Regions from separate parts of the Rahnella aquatilis CIP 78.65 genome, predicted to be linked through region 2. Evidence: predicted binding sites of a transcription regulator. Region 2 holds the regulator's gene; each other region holds the start of a gene.
The links. The regulator PurR, encoded in region 2, represses purine synthesis genes. The targets are predictions, from matches to a motif close to CANGCAAACGTTTGCNTG.
Positions count from the first base shown of each region.

Region 1: a site for PurR is predicted at 4,320-4,337, ahead of raiA (ribosome-associated translation inhibitor RaiA). Genes of this name have one in related genera too.
Region 3: a site for PurR is predicted at 3,335-3,352, ahead of glyA (serine hydroxymethyltransferase). Genes of this name have one in related genera too.
Region 4: a site for PurR is predicted at 2,560-2,577, ahead of purE (5-(carboxyamino)imidazole ribonucleotide mutase). Genes of this name have one in related genera too.

Region 1 covers NC_016818.1:801,348-807,243, reverse strand. Annotated here, with positions in the region: gene clpB (ATP-dependent chaperone ClpB) at 1-1,414, opposite strand, end outside; gene yfiH (purine nucleoside phosphorylase YfiH) at 1,545-2,282, opposite strand; gene rluD (23S rRNA pseudouridine(1911/1915/1917) synthase RluD) at 2,282-3,259, opposite strand; gene bamD (outer membrane protein assembly factor BamD) at 3,390-4,124, shown strand; gene raiA (ribosome-associated translation inhibitor RaiA) at 4,407-4,751, shown strand; Phe leader region at 4,886-5,010, shown strand; gene pheA (bifunctional chorismate mutase/prephenate dehydratase) at 5,064-5,896, shown strand, end outside.
Region 2 covers NC_016818.1:3,027,536-3,033,431, forward strand. Annotated here, with positions in the region: gene rnt (ribonuclease T) at 1-547, shown strand, start outside; gene RAHAQ2_RS13585 (Grx4 family monothiol glutaredoxin) at 639-980, opposite strand; gene RAHAQ2_RS26130 (hypothetical protein) at 961-1,089, opposite strand; gene RAHAQ2_RS13590 (C40 family peptidase) at 1,443-2,342, shown strand; gene cydH (cytochrome bd-I oxidase subunit CydH) at 2,508-2,660, opposite strand; gene purR (HTH-type transcriptional repressor PurR) at 2,931-3,956, shown strand; gene punR (DNA-binding transcriptional activator PunR) at 3,992-4,897, opposite strand; gene punC (purine nucleoside transporter PunC) at 5,034-5,896, shown strand, end outside.
Region 3 covers NC_016818.1:1,133,133-1,139,028, reverse strand. Annotated here, with positions in the region: gene csiE (stationary phase inducible protein CsiE) at 1-656, shown strand, start outside; gene RAHAQ2_RS05265 (3-phenylpropionate MFS transporter) at 653-1,813, opposite strand; gene glyA (serine hydroxymethyltransferase) at 1,977-3,230, opposite strand; gene hmpA (NO-inducible flavohemoprotein) at 3,563-4,753, shown strand; gene RAHAQ2_RS05250 (c-type cytochrome) at 4,821-5,896, opposite strand, start outside.
Region 4 covers NC_016818.1:3,568,343-3,574,238, reverse strand. Annotated here, with positions in the region: gene ybbP (putative ABC transporter permease subunit YbbP) at 1-823, shown strand, start outside; gene purK (5-(carboxyamino)imidazole ribonucleotide synthase) at 921-1,985, opposite strand; gene purE (5-(carboxyamino)imidazole ribonucleotide mutase) at 1,982-2,491, opposite strand; gene RAHAQ2_RS16235 (MiaE family protein) at 2,672-3,289, shown strand; gene lpxH (UDP-2,3-diacylglucosamine diphosphatase) at 3,296-4,018, opposite strand; gene ppiB (peptidylprolyl isomerase B) at 4,030-4,524, opposite strand; gene cysS (cysteine--tRNA ligase) at 4,752-5,896, shown strand, end outside.

The DNA.
Region 1 (5,896 bases), 2.2 Mb from region 2:
TGCCGGTCAGGGAGGCTTTCTCGGCTTTCCATTCTTCTTCCAGCTCAGAATATTCACGCTCTTTCTGGTTCAGTTCGGTTTCCAGCATTTCCAGGCGTTTCACGCTGGCATCATCAGACTCTTTTTTCAGCGCCTGCTGTTCCAGTTTGAGCTGGATAATACGACGTTCGAGACGGTCCAGAGATTCAGGTTTGGAATCCATTTGCATACGAATGCTGGATGCTGCTTCATCGATAAGGTCGATCGCTTTATCCGGTAACTGACGGTCAGAAATATAACGGTGCGACAATGTAGCTGCCGCAACAATTGCCGGGTCAGTAATCTGCACATGGTGATGCAGCTCATAGCGTTCTTTCAGGCCACGCAAAATAGCAATGGTATCTTCAACAGACGGCTCGGCGACAAACACTTTTTGGAAACGTCGCTCTAACGCTGCATCTTTCTCGATAAACTGACGATATTCGTTTAATGTCGTCGCGCCCACACAATGAAGTTCCCCCCGCGCTAATGCCGGTTTAAGCATATTACCGGCATCCATCGCGCCATCGGCTTTACCGGCACCGACCATGGTGTGCAATTCGTCGATAAACAGAATGACATTGCCTTCCTGTTTAGCGAGATCGCTCAGGACACCTTTCAGTCGTTCTTCAAATTCCCCACGGTATTTAGCCCCGGCCACAAGGGCGCCCATATCTAATGAAAGTACGCGTTTATTTTTCAGGCCTTCGGGCACTTCACCATTAATGATGCGCTGTGCCAGTCCTTCCGCAATCGCGGTTTTACCGACACCTGGTTCACCAATCAGAACCGGGTTATTTTTGGTACGACGTTGCAGAACCTGAATGGTCCGGCGAATTTCTTCATCACGACCGATAACCGGATCCAGTTTGCCCTGCTCGGCACGTTCGGTCAGATCGATAGTGAATTTTTTCAATGCCTGACGTTGGTCTTCGGCATTCTGGTCATCCACTTTCTCACCCCCACGCATTTGATCGATAGCCGTTGTGATTTTCTCGGCCGTTGCACCACAGGCTTTTAACAGATCCGTTAAAGAGCCGCGGTCTTTCATCACAGCCAGAACAAACAGTTCTGAAGAGATGAAAGTATCGGCACGTTGTTGTGCCAATTTGTCACAAAGATTTAAAACACGTACCAGCTCATGGGATGGTTGAACATCACCGCCGGTACCTTCAACTTGCGGCAAACGCCCCAAAGCCTGATCAACGTCCGTGCGCAGTTTCTGGGTATCAACCCCAGCCGCTGTTAATAAAGGACGCACGGTTCCGCCTTCCTGAGTGAGCAATGCACTCATCAGGTGAACAGGTTCGATAAATTGATTGTCGCGCCCGAGCGCGAGTGACTGGGCATCCGCGAGGGCAAGCTGGAATTTGCTGGTAAGACGATCCAGACGCATAACACCTCCAATACTGAACAAAATTGCTACTGGAGATTAGATGAGGTCAACCCTCACGTTTTCAAGGTTATCTTGGCAGTATATTCTGAGGACAGCGGTTATGCGCGATGGATCGTCTTGATTCAATAGGTTATATCAGCCAAATTAAACTTGCCAGCCGTCCGGTAATTCCGTCGCGCCGGTAAGAGTAAAATTTGTTGCTGTTTGTCACGGTGCAATATTCACCGCCGTAGATAGCGGTGATGCCCGCAGCTTGCAAGCGAAACCGTGCAAGTTGATAAATGTCGGCCATAAATTTGGACCCTGCAGGTGTAAAAGCGGCTGATGCGGCAGAGTCCACAGCCATAAAAGCTTCACGTACTTCACCGCCAACTTCAAAATGAGAAGGGCCAATCGCAGGTCCCATCCACGCCATCACGTCTGCAGGCGTCGCTTCAAAACAGGCCACTGTGTTTTCTAACACACCCGCACACAAACCACGCCAGCCGGCGTGGGCTGCTGCCACTTCATCGCCATTCCTGCTGCAGAACAGCACCGGCAAGCAGTCCGCCGTCATTGCTGCACACACAACGCCTGATTCGCGGGTATACGCCGCATCAGCAATCAGTGAGGAGACAGGGGGCGTTTCGGTCGTTAAACGAATAACATCGGTGCCATGCACCTGCTCCAGCCAGTGTGGCGCAGCAGGCAGACCGCCAAGTTCGATTAAACGCTGGCGGTTCGCAGCGACATCTTCAGGAGAATCCCCGACATGGCTGCCGAGGTTGAGCGCCCCGTAAGGAGGCAAACTGACGCCTCCTTCACGGGTTGTTGCACATGACCGCACCGATGCCGGTTGCGGCCACTGAGGCTGGATAAGGGCGCTCATTACCAGTTCATCTGATCCTTGAACTCTTCAGTATCTGCTTTGAGCGCATTAATCAGATCAACCATATCCTGAGGAATTGGCGCATGCCATTCCATCTGAATACCAGTGACCGGATGATAAAGGCGCAGCATAGTAGCGTGAAGAGCCTGACGATCGAACCCGCGCAGCATATTAATGAACGATTCTGAGGCGCCTTTCGGCAGACGCGGACGGCCGCCATAAAGCTGATCGCCTAACAGAGGGTGGTTAATGTGCGCCATATGCACACGGATCTGGTGTGTGCGACCTGACTCCAGACGCAAGCGCAGACGCGTATGAGCACGGAAATGCTCCATGATGCGGTAATGCGTAGTCGCCGGTTTTCCTGTCGGATGAACCGCCATATGCGTACGCTTGGTGGAATGGCGCGCAATCGGCTCATTCACAGTGCCGCCTGCCGTCATTGTACCAATCGCCACTGCTTCATATTCGCGGGTAATTTCGCGGGCCTGAAGTGCGGTCACCAGGTGCGTTTGTGCGGGCACCGATTTGGCGATCACCATCAGACCGGTGGTATCTTTATCCAGGCGATGCACGATGCCGCAGCGCGGTACATCAATAATTGCCGGGTAATAATGCAGCAGCGCATTCAGTACCGTGCCATCAGGATTCCCTGCGCCCGGATGAACAACCAGATCGCGGGGTTTATTGATGACTAAAATATCAGTATCTTCATACACGATATCTAAAGCGATATCTTGTGGCAGCCAACGCGCTTCTTCTTCAATTTGCGCATCGATTGCGATAGCCTCGCCACCCAACACTTTTTCTTTTGGTTTGGTCACTTTTTTGCCATTGACCGTGACCCTGTCTTCAAGGATCCAATCTTTTATGCGAGATCTTGAATAATCAGGGAACAATTCGGCCAAAGCCTGATCTAACCGTTGACCGAGTTGAGATTCGGCCACCGTTGCGGTGAGTTGTACTTGTTGTGCCATATGCAGCTTCTTGGTTAACGTTGGGTTTTCACGGCGATGCCGTTTAAAATAATGTGCTATTGTAGCTGGTCTTTGTCGGGAGCTTAACGGACAGTCTCCCAGAATAACACCTGAGGATAATCAAAACGTCATGACGCGTGTGAAATATCTGGTGGCAGCAGCCACGTTGAGCCTGGCGCTGGTCGGTTGCTCCAGTTCCAAAGAAACGGTTCCCGATAACCCGCCTAACGTCCTTTATGCCACTGCCCAGCAAAAGCTGCAGGACGGTAACTTTAAAGGCGCTATTGCGCAATTAGAAGCGCTGGATAACCGCTACCCGTTTGGGCCTTACTCGCAGCAAGTTCAGTTAGATCTGATTTATGCCTATTACAAGTCTGCTGACTTGCCTATGGCTCAGGCTTCTATTGATCGCTTTATGCGTCTGAACCCAACCCATCCGAATATCGACTACGTCATGTATATGCGTGGTTTAACGGATATGGCGTTGGATGACAGTGCACTGCAAGGATTTTTCGGGGTTGATCGTTCAGACCGTGATCCACAGCATGCACGTGCAGCATTCCGTGATTTCAGCCAGCTGATCCACACGTATCCAAACAGCCAGTACGCTACAGACGCGACTAAACGTTTGGTGTTCCTGAAAGATCGTTTGGCGAAATACGAACTGTCAGTGGTGCAATACTACACTAAACGCGGTGCTTACGTCGCTGTCGTTAACCGTGTAGAGCAAATGCTGAAAGATTACCCGGATACAAAAGCAACGCATGATGCGTTGCCGTTGATGGAAAACGCCTACCGCGAACTGCAGCTGAACACTCAGGCTGATAAAGTCGCGAAAATTATTGCCGCCAACAGCGCAGCGTAATTTCACATGTCCGTAGACAAACGGTAGCTCAGGCTGCCGTTTTTTTTGGCTCTTTTTCAGGGGAGAATCGCAGAAACACAGGAAAGAATAACACACTGATCCCATCAATCATGCCTGCTCCTGAATGAAGTCTCAAGGCCTTTCCGGCCATTAATTACCTTGCATCACATAAACGTCAAAGTTGACAAAAAGTGACAAAAAACCGTGAGCCTGGGGACGCATTTCGTAAAAAAGGCTGGTATGTTGGATTCATCGGAGACGGAAAGAAGAGAGGTAAGTTATATGACAGTCAACATTACCAGTAAACAAATGGACATCACTGCTGCTATTCGTGAACACATCGAAGGCCGTCTGAAAAAACTGGATAAATGGCAAACTCAGCTGATTAATCCGCACATCATCCTGTCGAAAGAACCTCAGGGATTTGTCGCCGATGCGACTATCAGTACACCAAACGGAAAACTGGTTGCCAGTGCCACGCACGATGACATGTACGCTGCGATTAACGAAATGACCACCAAGCTTGAGCGTCAGCTCAACAAAGCGCAGCACAAGGGTGAGGCCCGCCGTGCAGAGTCCGGCGTTAAAGAACTCAATCTGGAACCGGTGCAGGAAGAAGAGGAATAACCGGGTTATCCGACATGTCAGTAACCACGCGCTCCGCGGAGCGCGTTTTTTGTGCCTGAAGGAAATGTTATTGACACAAGGAAAACCCTGCGGTTACTTTAAGACTCTGCTCAAACTTATGGAAACAACGCATAGATGAATTCCCGTCTGTTTTTCTTCGCATTCTTTTTTACCTTCCCCTGATTGGGAGGCGTTTCGTCGCGAAAGAATAAATGCGAAGACGAACAACAAAGCCTCCTGAAAAGGGGGCTTTTTTTATGCCTGCGTTTTACACATTTTGCTGAAAGAAAGAACATCTAAAAGGGTAACGACATGACCGAGAATTCATTACTGGCACTGCGCGAACGTATCAGCGCATTAGACCTGAAACTGCTGGCCCTGCTGGCAGAACGACGTACGATGGCAATTGAGGTCGCGCAATCCAAAATGCACTCTCACCGCCCTATTCGCGATAAAGAACGCGAAGCAGAATTGATTAACACGCTGATTCAGGAGGGGAAAAAGCAGGGGCTGGACGGGCATTACATCACCCGCGTTTATCAGTTGATCATTGAAGATTCTGTTCTCACGCAACAGGCGCTTTTGCAACAACATCTGAATAACACCCCTTCTGACTCCGCCCGCATCGCTTTCCTCGGTCCGAAAGGTTCATATTCACACCTCGCCGCCCGTCAGTTTGCCGCCCGTCATTTCGACCAGTTCATCGAGTGCGGCTGTCAGAAATTCCAGGATATCTTTTCTCAGGTAGAAACCGGTCAGGCCGATTACGCGGTATTGCCGATTGAAAATACCAGTTCAGGCTCGATCAATGATGTATATGACCTGCTACAGCATACCAGTCTGTCGATTGTGGGCGAGCTGACGAATCCTATCGACCATTGCGTGCTGGTGGCAACCGACACCGATTTGTCGCAGATTCAGACGGTTTACAGTCATCCGCAACCGTTCCAGCAATGCAGCCAGTTCATTAACCGTTTCCCTCACTGGAAAATTGAATACTGTGAAAGTACTGCCGCGGCGATGGAAAAAGTGGCGGCAGCCAATTCTCCTCATGTTGCTGCGCTGGGCAGCGAAGCCGGTGGCGCGCTATATAAACTGCAGGTGCTTGAACATAATCTGGCAAACCAGCAGGAAAATATCACCCG
Region 2 (5,896 bases):
GGATGAGGACGGCTGGCTGCAAAGCGATGAGACCGTGCATTTTCACGTCGAGCCTTTTGAAGGCGCAATACTGGTGCCGGAAGCGCTGGCATTTAACGGTATCGATCCGACCAATCCGCTACGCGGCGCGGTCAGTGAATATGAAGCCCTGCACGAGATTTTCAAAGTCATCCGCAAAGGGATGAAAGAGCAGAACTGTAACCGCGCGATCATCGTGGCACACAACGCTAATTTTGATCACAGCTTCCTGATGGCAGCGGCTGAACGTGCCGGGTTAAAACGTAATCCGTTCCACCCTTTTGCCACGTTTGATACCGCCGCATTAAGCGGGCTGGTACTCGGCCAAACGGTGCTGGCAAAAGCCTGTATCAGCGCGGGTATCATCTTTGACAGCAGTCAGGCACATTCTGCGTTGTATGACACCGAACGGACAGCCGAACTGTTCTGTGAACTGGTAAACCGCTGGAAACGCCTGGGTGGCTGGCCTCTGGCGCTTTCAGACGAAGAAGCCGAAGACGAAACGGCGTCGGAAGAAAATCAGCAGTAACGACTTTTCCGCCGGGCTGAAGACAAAAAAAGAGCGACATCATGTCGCTCTTTTTATTTACCGGACGAAAAACCGGCACTCTTCCGGAGTATTACTCTTCAGAAGATTTGTATTTTTCAGCGGTTTCTTTGATCAACTGCTGCAATTCGCCGCGCTGGAACATCTCAACCACGATATCGCAGCCGCCCACCAGTTCACCGTCAACCCACAATTGCGGGAACGTTGGCCAGTTAGCAAATTTGGGCATTTCAGCACGGATGTCCGGGTTCTGCAGAATATCCACGTAAGCAAAACGCTCGCCACAGGCGGAAAGCGCCTGAACAGCCTGAGCGGAGAAACCGCAGCTTGGCAGTTTTGGAGAACCTTTCATGTACAGCAGAATCGGGTTTTCAGAAACTTGCTTCTGAATCTTTTCAATTGTCGGAGTGGTCATTTCTTGCTTCCTCAAGCCGGTACAGGCTGTCACGATCATTACTCTTCACGCGCAGCACAAAGAGACGGTGCACAATCACAATGCTTTCTATTGTAACGATGGCAGCCATCAGATAAAAACGCCATTTTTTGTGGGGTCTTTCTCAATACTGGCATTTTATTTAACAATTTTTACTGTGTGCGCTCAGGCTCACATATTAAAACATTCATCGAGAATAACATTTTTGGCGTTCATCAATCACGTCAGATTTGCAAAATCCCATTCTTTAACTTAAATATTAACACCCTGAAAAATGGTTATTTTTTTGACTAAAAATGGCGTTTATTTCGACATAAAAAAAGCTATTAACTTTTTCTCACAATATGATCTAGAATCGAGGCAATTCGTGCTTTTTTGTCGGGTCCTTTTAGGCAATACTCTGACATCCCTGATGTTTAACCTACCACTCATGGTAACGAAGCTATGCGCTTACTGTTCACGCTTTTTGTGCTGCTCTTTACCCAACTGTTTCTGAATATGGCTCATGCATCGCCGCAGACTCGTGTCTCTGCCGATCAACGTAAAAGTCATGTTAATCAGGCTGCGCCGGAAGAACGGCGAAAGCGAAAAACAGCTGCCGCGAAAACCAGTAAAAAAACTAAAATCACGCCAGTGACAGAACAAAAAACTCAGGACAAGAATTCGAAGAAGAAAGTAAAAAGCACCGAACTGGTTAAACGAAAGACCACAACGGAGAAAAGTGTCAGAACGACCCGGGCCGAGAGTAAAAAAGAAAAGACACTGAAGACCACCCGGGCCGAAAGCAGAACAGAGAAACACGCTAAAACCCGTGCACTCGCGAAAAACAGCACGGAAAGGGCCAGTAAAAAAGAAGCCTATGGCCGGCACCGCAAAGGTAAAAAGTCCGAAGAAGACAGCAAACCGATTACGCTCAGTGCAACACATAAAAAACGCTATCAGCATGCCCAGCAAACGGCCATGACCAAACTGATGCATCAGGTAGGAAAACCGTATCGCTGGGGCGGAACCTCACCGAATACCGGTTTTGATTGCAGCGGCTTAGTCTATTACGCCTACAAAGATTTGATCCGCATTAAAATGCCACGCACAGCGAATGAAATGTATCACCTGCGCGATGCGGCTCCGGTCAAACGCGGCGAACTTGAAAGCGGTGATCTGGTATTCTTCAGAATCAATAACCGCGGCGCAGCAGACCATGTTGGTGTTTATGTGGGTAACGGCAAGTTTATTCAGTCTCCGAGAACAGGCGAAGACATTAAAATCACCTCTCTCGGCGATGATTACTGGCAAGATCACTATGTGGGCGCACGTCGGGTAATGACCCCGAAAACGATCCGATAATAAACAATTCGTTAAGTCTGAAGTTTCGCTAATCAGCCATTGAATAGCATTTAACGAAGCGTTTATGCAGGGAAGAGTATCAGCGGTAACGGTCAGTGCGTAAAATTGAAAAGGGCGATCCCTGCAACAGGAATCGCCCTTTTTTATGGCGGATCACTTAATGAATCAGTTCATCACTGCGGTGAAGCTGAAAGCAATAATCATAAGCAAAGCGCATACCGTGGTGATCAACGATAATTTCAGGTTGCTGTCCATCAAACCCCCTTTCGGATCAAATTGTGGCATTTTTAAAGCCACACTCATTGTGTGCCAACGCATTTTCTCATAATTAACCTTTAAAATCTTGTGTTGAATGACAAGGCGTTCCTGAGAATTTTGCTTCCACTTTCCTGCATTATAAGAGAAAATTGTCGGTTAACACGCCTGTGTGCCGGTTGATTTCACCCGAGAGCATTTCACGCCTCATTCTGAAGAATCCACCCAACGATTTGACTGCCCTTTTAGAAGCCAGCAGTGAGATCCACGCAAGCAAACGATTAACATAATGCTAACGTGCTGAAACACGTGAGTTCAGGAGTCATTGTTTACATGGCAACGATTAAAGATGTCGCAAAGCGCGCTGGCGTTTCCACTACAACCGTGTCGCACGTCATCAATAAAACACGTTTCGTCGCCGAAGAAACCAAAGACGCGGTTCTCCTTGCAATCAAAGAGCTACATTACTCGCCGAGTGCTGTCGCCCGGAGTCTGAAGGTCAATAACACTAAAACGATCGGCCTGCTGGCGACATCCAGCGAAGCGCCCTATTTTGCCGAAGTGATTGAGGCCGTGGAAAACAGTTGCTTCTCCAAAGGCTATACGCTGATTTTATGTAACTCGCATAATAATCTGGAGAAACAACAAGCCTATCTGCAGATGCTGGCGCAAAAGCGCGTCGACGGCTTGCTGGTGATGTGCGCAGAATATCCTGATGAATTGCTTAATATGCTCGAGGAGCACCGCGCCATTCCCATGGTGGTCATGGACTGGGGCGAAGCGCGTAAAAACTTCACCGACAGCATTATTGATAATGCTTTCGAAGGCGGTTACATGGCCGGGCGTTATCTGATTGAACGCGGTCATCGTGATATTGGCGTGATCCCGGGACAACTTGCACGTAATACCGGCGGCGGCCGCTTCCAGGGGTTTGTGAAAGCACTGACCGAAGCCAATATTCCGCTTCGTGAGGAGTGGGTGGTTCAGGGCGATTTCGAGCCGGAATCGGGCTATCAGGCGATGCATAAAATTCTGATGCAAAAGCATCGCCCCACTGCCGTCTTCTGTGGCGGCGATGTGATGGCAATGGGCGCCATTTGTGCCGCAGACGAACTGGGCCTTCGCGTTCCTCAGGATATTTCTGTGATCGGTTACGACAATGTGCGTAATGCCCGTTATTTCTCTCCGGCGCTGACAACCGTGCATCAGCCGAAAGAACGTCTGGGTGAAATGGCCTTTACCATGTTGCTGGACAGAATTGTCAGTAAACGTGAAGAGTCTCAGACCATCGAGGTACATCCGAAACTGGTCGAGCGACGTTCAGTCGCCGACGGTCCGTACCGCGATTACCGCCGTTAACAGATATCGAACGCCTGCCTGTGCAGGCGTTTTTTTTAATCACGCAGCCATTCCTGATTCATCGTTTCTGTCTCGCCCATATAGTCCAGTAACCAGGCCAGTGAGGGTGACGGATTGCTTTGATCCCACGTCAGACAGCACGGACTGTCCGGGAACCTATTTTCCAGCGTCAGCACCTGCAACTTCTTCTGTTCTATCCACGGCGTGACGCGGTGAACCGGCATCATCCCCACGCATAAACCTTCGGTCAGGCACTCCAGCGCGCAGGTCCAGTCTGGCACGACCAGGCGCCGCTGATTATCCAGCGTCCAGGTATCACGCTTAGGCAATGTCCGGGAAGTATCTTCCAGACAGAGTGCCGGATAAGGCCGCAGTTGATCATCATTCAGTGCGCCGGATAATTGCGCCAGCGGATGTTGCGGGCTGACGACGCAATGCCAGTCCATAAATCCCATGTCACGAAAACTGAAGCGCCCGCCAACGGGTATCGCGCGCGTGGCACCGATCGCCACGTCTGCACGCCCGTCGACCAGCGCATCCCAGACACCATTAAACACTTCCGAGTGAATAATGAGTTCGGTATCCGCAAAATGGTGGTAAAAATCGAGCACCAGACGCCGTGTTCGTGCAGGTTTTACAATCCGGTCGACCGCCACACGTAATTCGCCGCGCCAGCCGTTCGCCACCTGCTGACACTGCCGGCGTGTGGCTATCATTTTTTTTGTCAGAATCCGCGCTTCATCGACAAAAACCTTGCCTGCAGGCGTCAGCACTACCTCCCGGTGGCGACGTTCAAACAACGGCACGGCCAGCCACTGCTCAAGCTGACGGACGGTATAGCTGATAGCCGAAGGCACGCGGTGCAAGTCTTGCGCTGCCGCACTAAAACTGCCGGTTCTTGCCACGGCATCAACCACTTCAAGGGTGTATTCTGACCACATAATTCAGCCTTCAATATTTTTGATAGCAGTGTGCAAATATTAGCGTTTCACAAGCCTGTTATCAAAGCGTTAAACTCCGCCTCCGGTACGTAATCTGCGTCACATCATCTGCAATAAATAAATTAACGAGACGATAATGAAACCCTCCTTTGGATTTATGCTCTATCTTGCGGGACTGAGCATGCTGGGCTTTTTAGCCACCGATATGTATCTGCCTGCGTTCAGCACCATGCAAACCAGCCTGATGACCAGTCCGGGGATGATCAGCGCAAGTCTGAGCATTTTTCTTGGCGGATTTGCTCTCGGCCAGTTGTTATGGGGGCCGCTGTCGGACAAGATCGGTCGAAAACCGGTCCTGCTTCTTGGCCTGACATTGTTTGCAGTCGGCTGTCTGGGCGTTATCTGGGTTGAAAACGTTCGCGCCCTTCTGGCCCTGCGCTTCTTACAGGCGATGGGGGTTTGTGCTGCCGCAGTCACCTGGCAGGCAATCGTTGTTGACCGTTTCTCTGCCGATGTAGCTAAAAAAACCTTCGCCAGCATTATGCCGTTAGTAGCACTTTCTCCGGCACTGGCACCGTTGCTGGGTGCGTGGGTGCTCAATCATTTTGACTGGGAAGCTATTTTTGCCCTGCTGACGGCGGTTGCCATCATTTTAGTGCTGACGACGCTGACTCTGCGTGAAAACAAACCGGCAAAACAAGCAAAGGCAGATAAAACCGGGTTTGTGACATTGCTGAAATCGCGTGTTTACAGCGGAAATGTCATGATTTATGCCGCCTGTTCAGCCGGCTTTTTTGCGTGGCTGACGGGTTCACCGTTTATCCTTAGCGACATGGGCTATTCGCCCGGTGCCATCGGGCTGAGCTATGTTCCGCAGACTATTGCTTTCCTGCTCGGGGGTTTTGGTTGCCGTGTTTTGATCAGCAAGCTGGACGGCAATAAAATTCTGCCATGGTTACTGGCGGGTTACGGCATCAGTATCGTGGCTTTGTTCTGTGT
Region 3 (5,896 bases), 1.9 Mb from region 2:
AGTTTTTCACCCTGATGTTACGGATGCTGAAAATCCACAGTTACCAGAGTTCCGGTTCGACGGAAGATCAGCGGCTGTTGTTAGAAATTGAGAACATGGTGGCGCGTTTTCAGGACATCGCCGGGATGAAGTTCAGCAGCTATGAAGGGCTGGTCGGCCAGCTTTTCGCCCATCTTGGCCCGGCAATTGAACGCTGTCATTTCGGTATTGGCATCGACAATCTGATGCAGGATGAAGTTAACCGCATGTATCCGCGTCTGGTGCGAACCACCCGCGAGGCGTTACGGGGTTTTGAACACGAATATCTCATTACGCTTTCAGAAGATGAAATCGGGCTGGTGGCGATCACTTTCGGCGCATGGCTGATGCAGGGTAATGCCTTGCAGGAAAAACAGATCCTGCTGCTGACCCATGATAATCCAGAGCTGGAAGAGGCCGTTGAACAGCAGATCCGCGAAGCCACGCTGCTGCCGCTGAACATCAAGTATCAGACTCTGGCGGATTTCTATAAATTCGGTGCCCCGAGCGGCGTGGCGATGATTGTCACGCCTTACGCCACCCGCAGCACCGACGCCGACCCGCTGGTGATCCACACACAATTGCCGCTGGCAAAAGAGCAGCGAAAACGTATCCGCTCGCTGCTCGAAGCCCCCTAGCGGGCGGAAACCTCTGGCGCTGACGGCGTAACCGCCGGGCGAAGGAAAATCGCCGGCACCGCCAGCAGCGCCATCACCCAGAACAATCCGGCATGCAGATGTTCGAACAGGAAACCGGACACCATGGTCATCACCGCCACGCCGCCGCCCATCGCCAGCGCGGAATAGACCGATTGCAGACGGATCACCTGATCGCGTGGCCGTGCGGCGATGAACCGCATGCCTGCCAGATGGCAAACCGTAAACGTGCCGCAGTGCAAAATCTGTATCACAATCAGCCACGGCAGCGCGGTAAACGCCCCCATCAGTCCCCAGCGGACCACCCCGCAGAACGCCGACAGCAACAGGAGATCCCGCGCCGACCAGCGCCGGAACAACTGATGGCTGAAAGTAAACACCAGCACTTCCGCCACTACGCCCAGCGACCATAGATAACCAATGGTCGTTGAGGAATAGCCGACATCCTGCCAGTAAATCGCGCTGAAACCGTAATACGCCGCATGCGCGCCCTGCAACAGCGTGACGCACAGCAAAAAGCGCCAGACCGGTTTTTCGCCGAGCAATGCTTTCCACGAAATACCCGGCGCACCGCTTGACCGCGGCTCCCCCGCCGGTTTCACGCTCGGGCGCAATAACATCCCGAGCAGCATTGCCGCTACGCCTGCGGTCAGCGTATAGAGAATCGCGTTATGACCATACACCTCAACCAGTTTGCCGGTCACTGCGGAACCGATCACAAACGCAATGGAACCCCAGACCCGCACCTTGCCGTAATCCATATTGATCTGGCGTTGCAGCGTACCCGCCAGCGCATCAGTCAGCGGCACCAGCGGACCAAAAAACAGACTGAAACCAGCAATGTTGATCATCAGCCACGCCCAGCCGTTGCCAAACCAGAAGCCAACGGCAAACGCCAGCGTGAGCAGCGCCAGAATACGCAGGCCGGTAATGAGATAAGAAGGATCTTTAATGGATGGCGAAATGATTAACGTGCCGAGAAAACGGGCGACCAGACCCGCGCCGAGCAGCAGGCCGATGCTTTCGGAGGAGATGCCCTCGCCTTTTAGCCATAAGCCCCAGAAAGGAAGAAAAATACCGTAACTGAAAAAATAGGTGAAATAACTGAGTGCAAGCCAGCGCGTGGAACGCAATTCCATAAATCCTCCGGTGTGAGGCCAATACATTGACAAAGCTCACAATCGCTAGCAATCCGCAGACGCTTTCTTACTCCAGTAATGTCTGCCAGCTCACAAATTCTGATACATGCCCATAAAAAAACCCGCCGGAGCGGGTTTTAGCAGCTGAACGGCTTCGCAAATATTACGCGTAAACCGGGAAGCGTGCACAGATGTCGAGAACTTTCTGTTTAACGCGTTCGATGGTCGCTTCGTCGTTCACGTTGTCCAGCACGTCACAGATCCAGCCAGCCAGTTCACGTGCTTCAGCTTCTTTGAAGCCGCGACGAGTCACGGCCGGAGTACCGATACGCACACCGGACGTCACAAACGGGCTCTTAGGATCGTTAGGAACGCTGTTTTTGTTCACGGTGATGTTAGCGCGCCCCAGAGCGGCATCGGCTTCTTTACCGGTCAGGTTTTTATCCACCAGATCCATCAGGAACAGGTGATTGTGCGTGCCGCCGGAAACCACTTTGTAGCCGCGTTCCAGAACCACCGCCACCATAGCCTGTGCGTTTTTAGCCACCTGCTGCTGGTAAATTTTGAACTCAGGTTCCATCGCTTCTTTCAGTGCTACCGCTTTACCGGCAATCACGTGCATCAGCGGGCCGCCCTGACCACCCGGGAAGACGGCAGAGTTCAGTTTTTTGTAGAATTCTTCGTCACCGCCTTTCGCCAGAATCAGACCGCCGCGTGGGCCAGCCAGGGTTTTGTGCGTGGTGGTGGTCACGATGTGTGCATGCGGAACCGGGTTCGGGTAAACGCCCGCAGCAATCAGACCGGCAACGTGTGCCATGTCAACGAAGAAGTAAGCACCCACGCTGTCGGCGATTTCACGCATTTTTGCCCAGTCAACAATACCGGAGAATGCGGAGAAACCACCGATGATCATTTTCGGTTTATGCGTTTCGGCCTGACGTTTCACGTCTTCGTAATCAATGTCGCCGCTTTCGTCGATACCATAAGGCACCACGTTATACAGTTTACCGGACAGGTTAACCGGTGAACCGTGAGTCAGGTGACCGCCATGTCCAAGGTTCATCCCCAAAATGGTGTCGCCCGGTTGCAGCAGCGCGGTGTATACCGCAAAGTTGGCCTGTGAGCCGGAGTGTGGCTGAACGTTGGCGAAATCGGCACCGAACAATTCTTTTGCACGGTCGATAGCCAGTTGTTCAACGATGTCGACGTACTCACAACCACCATAATAACGTTTGCCCGGATAGCCTTCGGCATATTTGTTGGTCAGTTGCGAACCCTGAGCCTGCATGACACGCGGGCTGGTATAGTTTTCTGACGCAATCAGCTCGATATGTTCTTCCTGACGAACAACTTCTTTTTCCATTGCTGCCCACAGCTCAGCATCATAATCGGCAATGTTCATTTCACGCTTTAACATCCGCATCTCCTGACTCAACAAACTAAAAATAAACGCCCCTTCCGGGTTCTGCGCCACAGTGTAAATGTTTAAGCGGCCTTCGGATAGGGTCAGCTTGAGGTTTTTAGGCAAACGATTGGCTCCAGATACAGCAAGGCTTTGATCTGCGAACCTCTGTCCATGATCAAGAGATATTTATTCACCTGATCATGTACAAATTTCAGCTTTGTGACTCAGCACTCTACCGGAAAAGCCCTTACCCCTTTAGGGGGTGTTTACAGAATTTGTGGGTTTATATAAGATGCATTTAAAATACATGTTTAAATATAATCATCACAGACACGGAGTTCACCATGCTTGATTCAGCCACTATCGCCACCGTTAAATCCACCATTCCATTGCTCGCTGCCACCGGCCCGAAGCTGACCGCACATTTCTATGACCGCATGTTTGCGCATAATCCCGAGCTGAAGGACATCTTCAATATGAGCAACCAGCGCAACGGCGATCAGCGTCAGGCGCTGTTTGATGCCATCTGCGCTTACGCCGCTAATATTGAAAATCTGGCGGCGCTGCTGCCTGCAGTGGAACGCATCGCGCAAAAACACACCAGCTTCACCATCCAGCCTGAGCAATACAATATTGTCGGCGCTCACCTGCTGGCAACGCTGGATGAAATGTTCAGTCCGGGTCAGGAAGTGCTGGATGCGTGGGGCAAAGCCTATGGTGTGCTGGCAAATGTATTTATTAACCGCGAAGCCGAAATTTATCAGGACAGTGCAGAAAAAACCGGTGGCTGGCGTGGTACACGCGAATTCCGCATCGCCGAAAAACAGCCGCAGAGTGAGCTTATCACCTCTTTCCTGCTGGAACCTGTCGATGGCAAACCGGTGGCTGACTTCCGGCCGGGACAATATCTGGCGGTGTATATCCGTGACGCCTCGCTGGAAAATCAGGAAATTCGTCAGTATTCCCTGACACAGGCACCGAACGGCAAAACCTACCGCATCGCGGTAAAACGCGAAGGTCAGGGCGCGGTGTCCAGCTTCCTGCATAATTTTGCGCAGCCGGGCGACATCATTCATCTGGCCGCCCCGCACGGTGATTTCTTTATGGATATCAGCGATACCACGCCGGTGGCGCTGATTTCCGCCGGTGTCGGTCAGACGCCGATGTTAGGCATGCTTAATACACTGGCAGAGCACGGACACCATGCCCCGGTTCAGTGGCTGCACGCAGCAGAAAACGGCGCGGTGCATGCGTTTGCCGGTGAAGTGACAAGCGCGCAGGGTCGTCTGCCGCAACTGGAAAGCCATGTCTGGTATAACCAGCCACAGACGAACGATTTACCCGGTGAACATTTTCAGTATGAAGGGCTGATGGATCTGAGCAAAGTCAGCGATCAGCTGAGCGATCCGGCGATGCATTTCTATTTGTGCGGCCCGGTTGGCTTTATGCAGTTTGCGGCAAAACAACTGCTGGCGATGAACATCAGCGAAGCGAACATTCATTACGAATGCTTCGGCCCGCATAAAGTGATTTAATCCCTGCACGAAAAGAAAAAGGCTGACACAGAGTGTCAGCCTTTTTTATTTGCCGCATCAGTATGGATTAATGACGGCGGCGACGTCGCACCAGGAACAGCAAAATCAGCAGAATAATCACCAGCCCGGCAATGCCCATTCCCCAGTGCGCCAGTTCCAGCAGCGGCGAAGGCGTGCCGCCTGCGCGTAATTCCTTCACCCTCTCCGGCGTCACTTTCGCCTGATCGTTACCAAACTGCTGCAACAACTGATTGCTCAGTGTGGCAACCTGCGTATCTGACAGCAAATGCTCAAACGCCGGCATCGCGACATCTTTGCTTTCCGGCCCACGCTGCACGCCATGCAGGATCGCCATCACCAGATTGTCGCTGTTCAGATGTCCCAGCGCGGTGTTATTTATCAGCGACGGCAAACCACCGTCCTTACTGCCCCGCCCGTCGGGCTGATGACAACTGGCGCAATAGCCGTCATACACCTGCCAGCCGGTCATTTTATCGGCACCGGCTGGACGCGGAACACCACGCAGAGTATCAACGTAAGTTGCCGGTGATCCGAACTGATCGGCGGCTCTCGCCTGCCCTTCCTGAGTGACCGGCGTGGTCTGTTTCAGCCAGACGGCAATCGCCTGTAAATCACTGTCGCTCAGATGGCTCAGGCTGTGATCGATAGCTTCCGCCATCGGCCCTGCCGCCTGCGCTTTACCCGGCACATGACCGGTTTTCAGGTAACCGGCGATTTCATCCGTGCTCCAGTTGCCAATACCGCTGACGGCATCCGGGGTGATATTCGGCGCAAACCAGGTGCCCAGACTGCTGCCACCCAGCGCTTTATCGCCCTGCTCCGCCATCAGCGCATTACGCGGCGTATGGCAGGTGCTGCAGTGCGCGAGGGCTTCCCCCAGATACGCCCCGCGGTTCACCTGATCGCTTTTCGACGGATCGGCTTTAAACGCGCCTTTCTCGAGGAACAGCAAATTCCAGCCCGCCATCGACAAACGCACGTTGAACGGGAACGGCAGCGCGGTCGGCGTTGACGGCACATCCACCGGTTGCACGCCCTGCATGAAATAGGCGTACAGCGCTTTCATGTCGTCATCGCTGATTTTGGCATACGAGGTATACGGCATTGCCGGATACAGATTCG
Region 4 (5,896 bases), 540 kb from region 2:
CATCATTAAGCCGGATGACGCAGGCGGCGAAGCGGTGAACCGTGAGCTGAATCTGACCTGGATGGAAGGGCTGCCGGATCATAATCCGCTGGTCGCCGGTAACGGGCCGCCAAAAGCCGGTGAAGTGTCGGTTGATGAAGGACTGGCGGGGCGTCTGGGGCTCAAACTCGGCGATACCGTCACGTTTAGCGGTGATACGCAGGAGTTCAGCGCCAAAATCACCAGCCTGCGTAAAGTGGACTGGGACAGCCTGAAGCCGAATTTCTACTTCATCTTCCCGCCGGGTGCGCTGGATGCACAGCCGCAAAGCTGGCTGACCAGTTTCCGGTATCACGGTGATGACCGCACGATCACGCAGCTTAACCGCCAGTTCCCGACGCTGAGTCTGCTGGATATCGGTTCAATCCTGCGTCAGATCGGACTGGTGTTGCAGCAGGTGAGCAGGGCGCTGGAAGTGATGGTGATCCTGGTGATGTTGTGCGGCGGCTTGCTGTTGCTGGCGCAGATTCAGGTCGGTATGCGCCAGCGCCGTCAGGAGCTGATTGTGTACCGCACGCTGGGGGCCAGCAAAAAAATGCTGCACCGGACATTGTGGTGTGAATTTGCCGTGCTCGGGCTGGTGGCAGGAGTCGCCGCCGCCATCGGTGCGGAAGCCGCGTTATGGTTGCTGCAACGCCAGGTTTTCGATTTCCCATGGGAACCGAATTATCTGATGTGGATTGCGGTACCGGTGGTCAGCGCGGTGCTGCTGTCGGTTTGCGGGGGCTGGCTGGGTGTGCGGTTGCTACGGGGGCGGGCGCTGTTCCGGCAATACGACTCGTAGTTTCTAAACGCCTCCCCCTGCACTAACCTGGTGTCCAAGTTTAGGGGTTCAGTTCACACCCCAACCCTCCCCTTCGCAGGGGAGGGAGCCGATCAAATCAAAGCTTTTCAACTGCCCATTCAATGCCGCTGGCGTATTCTTCCGGCAGCATCGGGACCAGTGCGTTGAGGTTGTCTTTCAGCAGGCTGGCGCTGGCGTCGTTGAGATTCAGGTGCCCGACTTTACGGCCGGGACGCACATCTTTCTCATACCAGTGCAGATTGACCAGCGGCAGGCTCAGCCATTTTTCTGACACATCCGTGCCAATCAGATTCACCATCACTGACGGTGTGCTCACCACCGGTTTCGGCAACGGCAGACCGAGAATGGCGCGCAGATGCATTTCAAACTGGCTGTAGGATGCGCCGTTTTGCGTCCAGTGACCGCTGTTGTGCACACGCGGTGCCAGCTCATTGATGAGCAAACCTTCGCTGACCACGAAACATTCCATCGCCATCACGCCGACATACTTCAGTTCGTTCATGATTGCCGACAGCATGCTTTCAGCCTGCTGTTGCAGGGCAGTATCCGGTTGTGGCAGCGCAACGCTGGTGCGCAAAATGCCGTCCTGATGCAGGTTGTGGGTCAGCGGATAAAAGACCGTTTTGCCATCGTGACCCCGCGCGCCGACCAGCGAAACTTCGCCGGAAAAATTGATGCCCTGTTCAACGATGCATTCGCCATAGCAATCCTGTGGCAGGGTATTTTCTTCCCCGGAACGCAGACGCCACTGACCACGGCCGTCGTAGCCGCCGACGCGGCGTTTAACAATCGCCAGTTCGCCGACCTGTGAGAAAACCTGCGGCCATTCGGCGACATCAGCCAGTAACTGCCACGGCGCGGTCGCCAGACCGAGCTGGTCGAGCAATTGTTTTTGCGTCAGGCGGTCAGCCAGACGCGGGAAAATATCGCGGTTAACGAACGCATTGTGCGTCGCCAGTTCACGGGTCAGCGCCGTTTCCGGCCAGCGCTCGATTTCAGCCGTGATAACGCTTTGCTGATACGGCACGGCTTCCGGTTCGGCATCAAGGCCGACGGGATACACGGCGATGCCCAGCGGTTCACCGGCCTGGCGCAGCATCCGGCCTAACTGGCCGTTTCCGAGTACGCAAACCGGCTTCATGCTTCCTCCCGCGGATCGGGGTTATTCAGCACTTCGTCAGTTTGTGCGGTGCGCCACGCGGCCAGGTTTTTGGCAATCTCAGCATCGTGCAGCGCCAGAATCTGCGCCGCCAGCAACGCGGCGTTGGCGGCACCCGCTTTACCGATCGCCAGCGTACCGACCGGAATGCCACGCGGCATTTGCACGATGGAATACAGGCTGTCGATGCCGCTCAGTGCAGCACTTTGCACCGGCACACCCAGCACCGGCACCAGCGTTTTCGCTGCCAGCATGCCCGGTAAATGCGCTGCACCACCGGCACCGGCGATGATCACATCAAAACCGTTAGCGGAAGCCTGCTCTGCGAAAGTGAACAATTTGTCCGGCGTACGGTGAGCGGAGACGATATCGACATGGAAAGGAATATTCAGCGTTGTGAGGACGTCGGCGGCGAACTGCATGGTCGCCCAGTCACTTTTAGACCCCATAACGATGGCGATTTTTGCCGGGGTAACGTTGGATGACATGTCTGTAAAGCTCCTGTGATTCGGAAATAGAAACTGCGAGGGCGCAAATGATAGCACGCTCCGCGAGGGAGGAAAACGGTTGCGTCGCCGGGAAACGGCGCATTTTTGATGAGAAGTTTGCAGCAGATTTGTATAATCCGAGCCATTCTGTTTATGACAAACCTCACCGGAAACTGATTTATGACCCAGGCTTTACTGGCACCGATTTATGATTTTCTTCACTGTGAAACACCCGCTCTGTGGGTGGATGTGGCGCTGGAAAATCAGACGGTAATGCTGATCGACCACGCCAATTGTGAAAAGAAGGCGGCGGCCACGGCGATGAGCCTGATGACCAAATACCTTGAGCGCACCGAGTTGCTGTTTTGCGCGGCGCGTCTGGCACGGGAAGAGCTTCACCACTTTGAGCAGGTGGTGGAAATCATGCAAAAACGCAATATTACTTATACCCAGCTTTCACCGTCGCGCTATGCCAGCGGGATGATCAAACATACCCGTCATCATGATGATCTGAATATTCTGGTTGACCGGCTGATTATCGGGGCATACATCGAAGCGCGTTCCTGCGAGCGCTTTGCCAAAATTGCGCCACATCTTGATGAAACCTTGTCGCGCTTTTATACCTCACTGCTGCGTTCAGAATCACGGCATTTCGCCGATTATCTGGCACTGGCAGAGCAATACGCCGGGACAGATATCAGCGAGCGGGTAGAAGAGTTTGGCAGAATTGAAGCGGAACTGATACTCACGCCGGACGAGCAATTCCGCTTCCATTCAGGCGTACCAGTCATATTTTGAGGTGACTCAAAACGGGAATCTGATCAGCTCGACGTTATCGGCGGTGACTTTCACCATCGAGCCTTCCTCGTGCCACGCGCCGAGTACGACGCGGTGGCCGGTTTTATTTCCCAGCGGTACCTCGTGAATGGCCGGGCGATGGGTATGACCATGGATCATCCACTCGACGCCTGCCATCTGCATTTCGCTGACCACCGCCTGCGGGTTCACATCCATAATTTCCAGTGATTTACCCTGATTTGATGCCTTGCTGTTGGCGCGCATTCTGGCGGCAATCGCCAGTCGCCATTTCAGCGGCAGCATCAGGAAAAGTTTCTGGATCAGCGGGTTGTGGACTTTTTTTCGGAAGTTCTGATACGCGACATCGTCGGTGCACAGCGTGTCACCGTGCAGGATCATCACGCGGCGTCCGTACAACTCGAGCACTTTTTTCTCCGGCAGCAGTGTCATCAGGCTGTCGCGGGCGAAGCGTCTGCCGAGCAGAAAATCGCGGTTGCCATGAATGAAAAAGCAGGGCACGCCCTGCTGGTGTAACTGATTGAGTGCGGCGGAGATATCGGCGTGAAGCGGTTGCGGATCGTCGTCGCCAATCCAGGCTTCGAACAGGTCGCCGAGGATGTACAGGGCGTCGGCCTGCGGCGCATCTTCACGCAGAAAACGCAGAAAACCGGCAGTGATTGCCGGTTCCTGTGCGCAAAGATGGATATCTGCGATAAAAAACGTGGTCATCCCGACGTTGATTATTCGCTGACTGTGACGCTTTTGATCACAACATCTTCTTTTGGAACGTCCTGGTGCATGCCGCTGCGACCGGTTTTCACCGCTTTGATCGCGTCAACCACGTCCTGACCTTCAACCACTTCTGCGAATACGCAGTAACCCCAACCTTGTGCGTTTTTGCCGCTGTGGTTCAGGAAATCGTTGTCAGTGACGTTGATGAAGAACTGTGCCGTGGCAGAGTGCGGATCGTTGGTACGTGCCATCGCCAGCGTGCCTTTGGTGTTTTTCAGGCCGTTGTCTGCTTCGTTATTGATAGGCGCATCGGTGTTTTTCTGGTTCATGCCTGGCTCAAAACCGCCGCCCTGGATCATGAAACCGTTAATCACACGGTGGAAAATTGTGTTGTCGTAGAAGCCTTTACGGCAATAGTTCAGGAAGTTTTCAACCGTAGCTGGCGCTTTGTCAGCGAAAGTTTTAATGACGATGTCGCCGTGGTTGGTGTGGAAAGTGACCATAATTATCATCCTGCTAATGTTGATGTGTGCTCTTAGTAAGAGCGGCTACTATAGCCTTTTCTTATACCATAACTCAAAAGTTGCCGTCAGCAGCGGCTTTGTGATGACTAAAGCCCGTCCGGCGGCCTTATGCCGTTTCGGTGAAATCATTTTCGTTATATTATACGCGGTAGTGTCGCTTAAACGCGCCAACGTCATTTTCTACGCCCAACACACGGAATAGCCTGATGCTGAAGATTTTTAATACCCTGAGTCGCCAAAAAGAGGAATTCAAGCCAATTCATGCCGGTAAAGTCGGGATGTACGTGTGTGGGATCACTGTTTACGATCTGTGTCATATCGGCCACGGTCGCACTTTTGTGTCTTTCGACGTGGTATCCCGTTACCTGCGCTACCTGGGTTATGACCTGAAATATGTGCGTAACATCACCGATATCGACGACAAAATCATTAAACGTGCCGCTGAAAATGGCGAAACGTTTATGGCGCTGACCGACCGTATGATTGGCGAAATGCACGCTGATTTTGCTGCACTGAACATTCTGCCACCTGACTCTGAACCGCGCGCCACGCAGCACATTCACGAAATTATCGATATCGTGCAGACGCTGATTGACCGTGACCACGCCTATGTCGCGTCGAACGGCGATGTGATGTTCTGGGTGGAAAGTGATCCGGATTACGGACTGTTGTCCCGTCAGGATCTGGATCAGTTACAGGCGGGGGCGCGCGTCGAAGTCGAAGCCAACGTGAAACGCAATCCGATGGATTTCGTACTGTGGAAAATGTCCAAGCCGGGCGAACCGAGCTGGACATCTCCGTGGGGCAAAGGCCGCCCGGGCTGGCATATCGAATGTTCCGCGATGAACTGCAAACAGCTCGGTGCGCATTTCGACATTCACGGCGGCGGTTCTGACCTGATGTTCCCGCACCACGAGAACGAAATTGCGCAGTCAAGCTGTGCCCATGACGGCCCGTATGTGAATACCTGGATGCACTCCGGCATGGTGATGATCGACCGCGAAAAGATGTCCAAATCACTGGATAACTTCTTCACCGTGCGCGATGTGCTGAAATATTATGATGCGGAAAGCGTGCGTTACTTCCTGATGTCGGGTCACTATCGCAGCCAGCTAAACTACAGCGAAGAAAACCTGAAACTGGCGCGTACCTCGATGGAGCGTCTGTACACCGCACTGCGCGGCACTGACGCCGCTGCAACGCCAGCCGGTGGTGAGGCTTTTGTTACGCGCTTCCGTGCGGCCATGGACGATGATTTCAACACGCCGGAAGCCTATTCCGTGCTGTTCGATATGGCACGTGACATCAACCGTCTGAAAACGGAAGACCTGTCTGCGGCCAACGGTCTGGC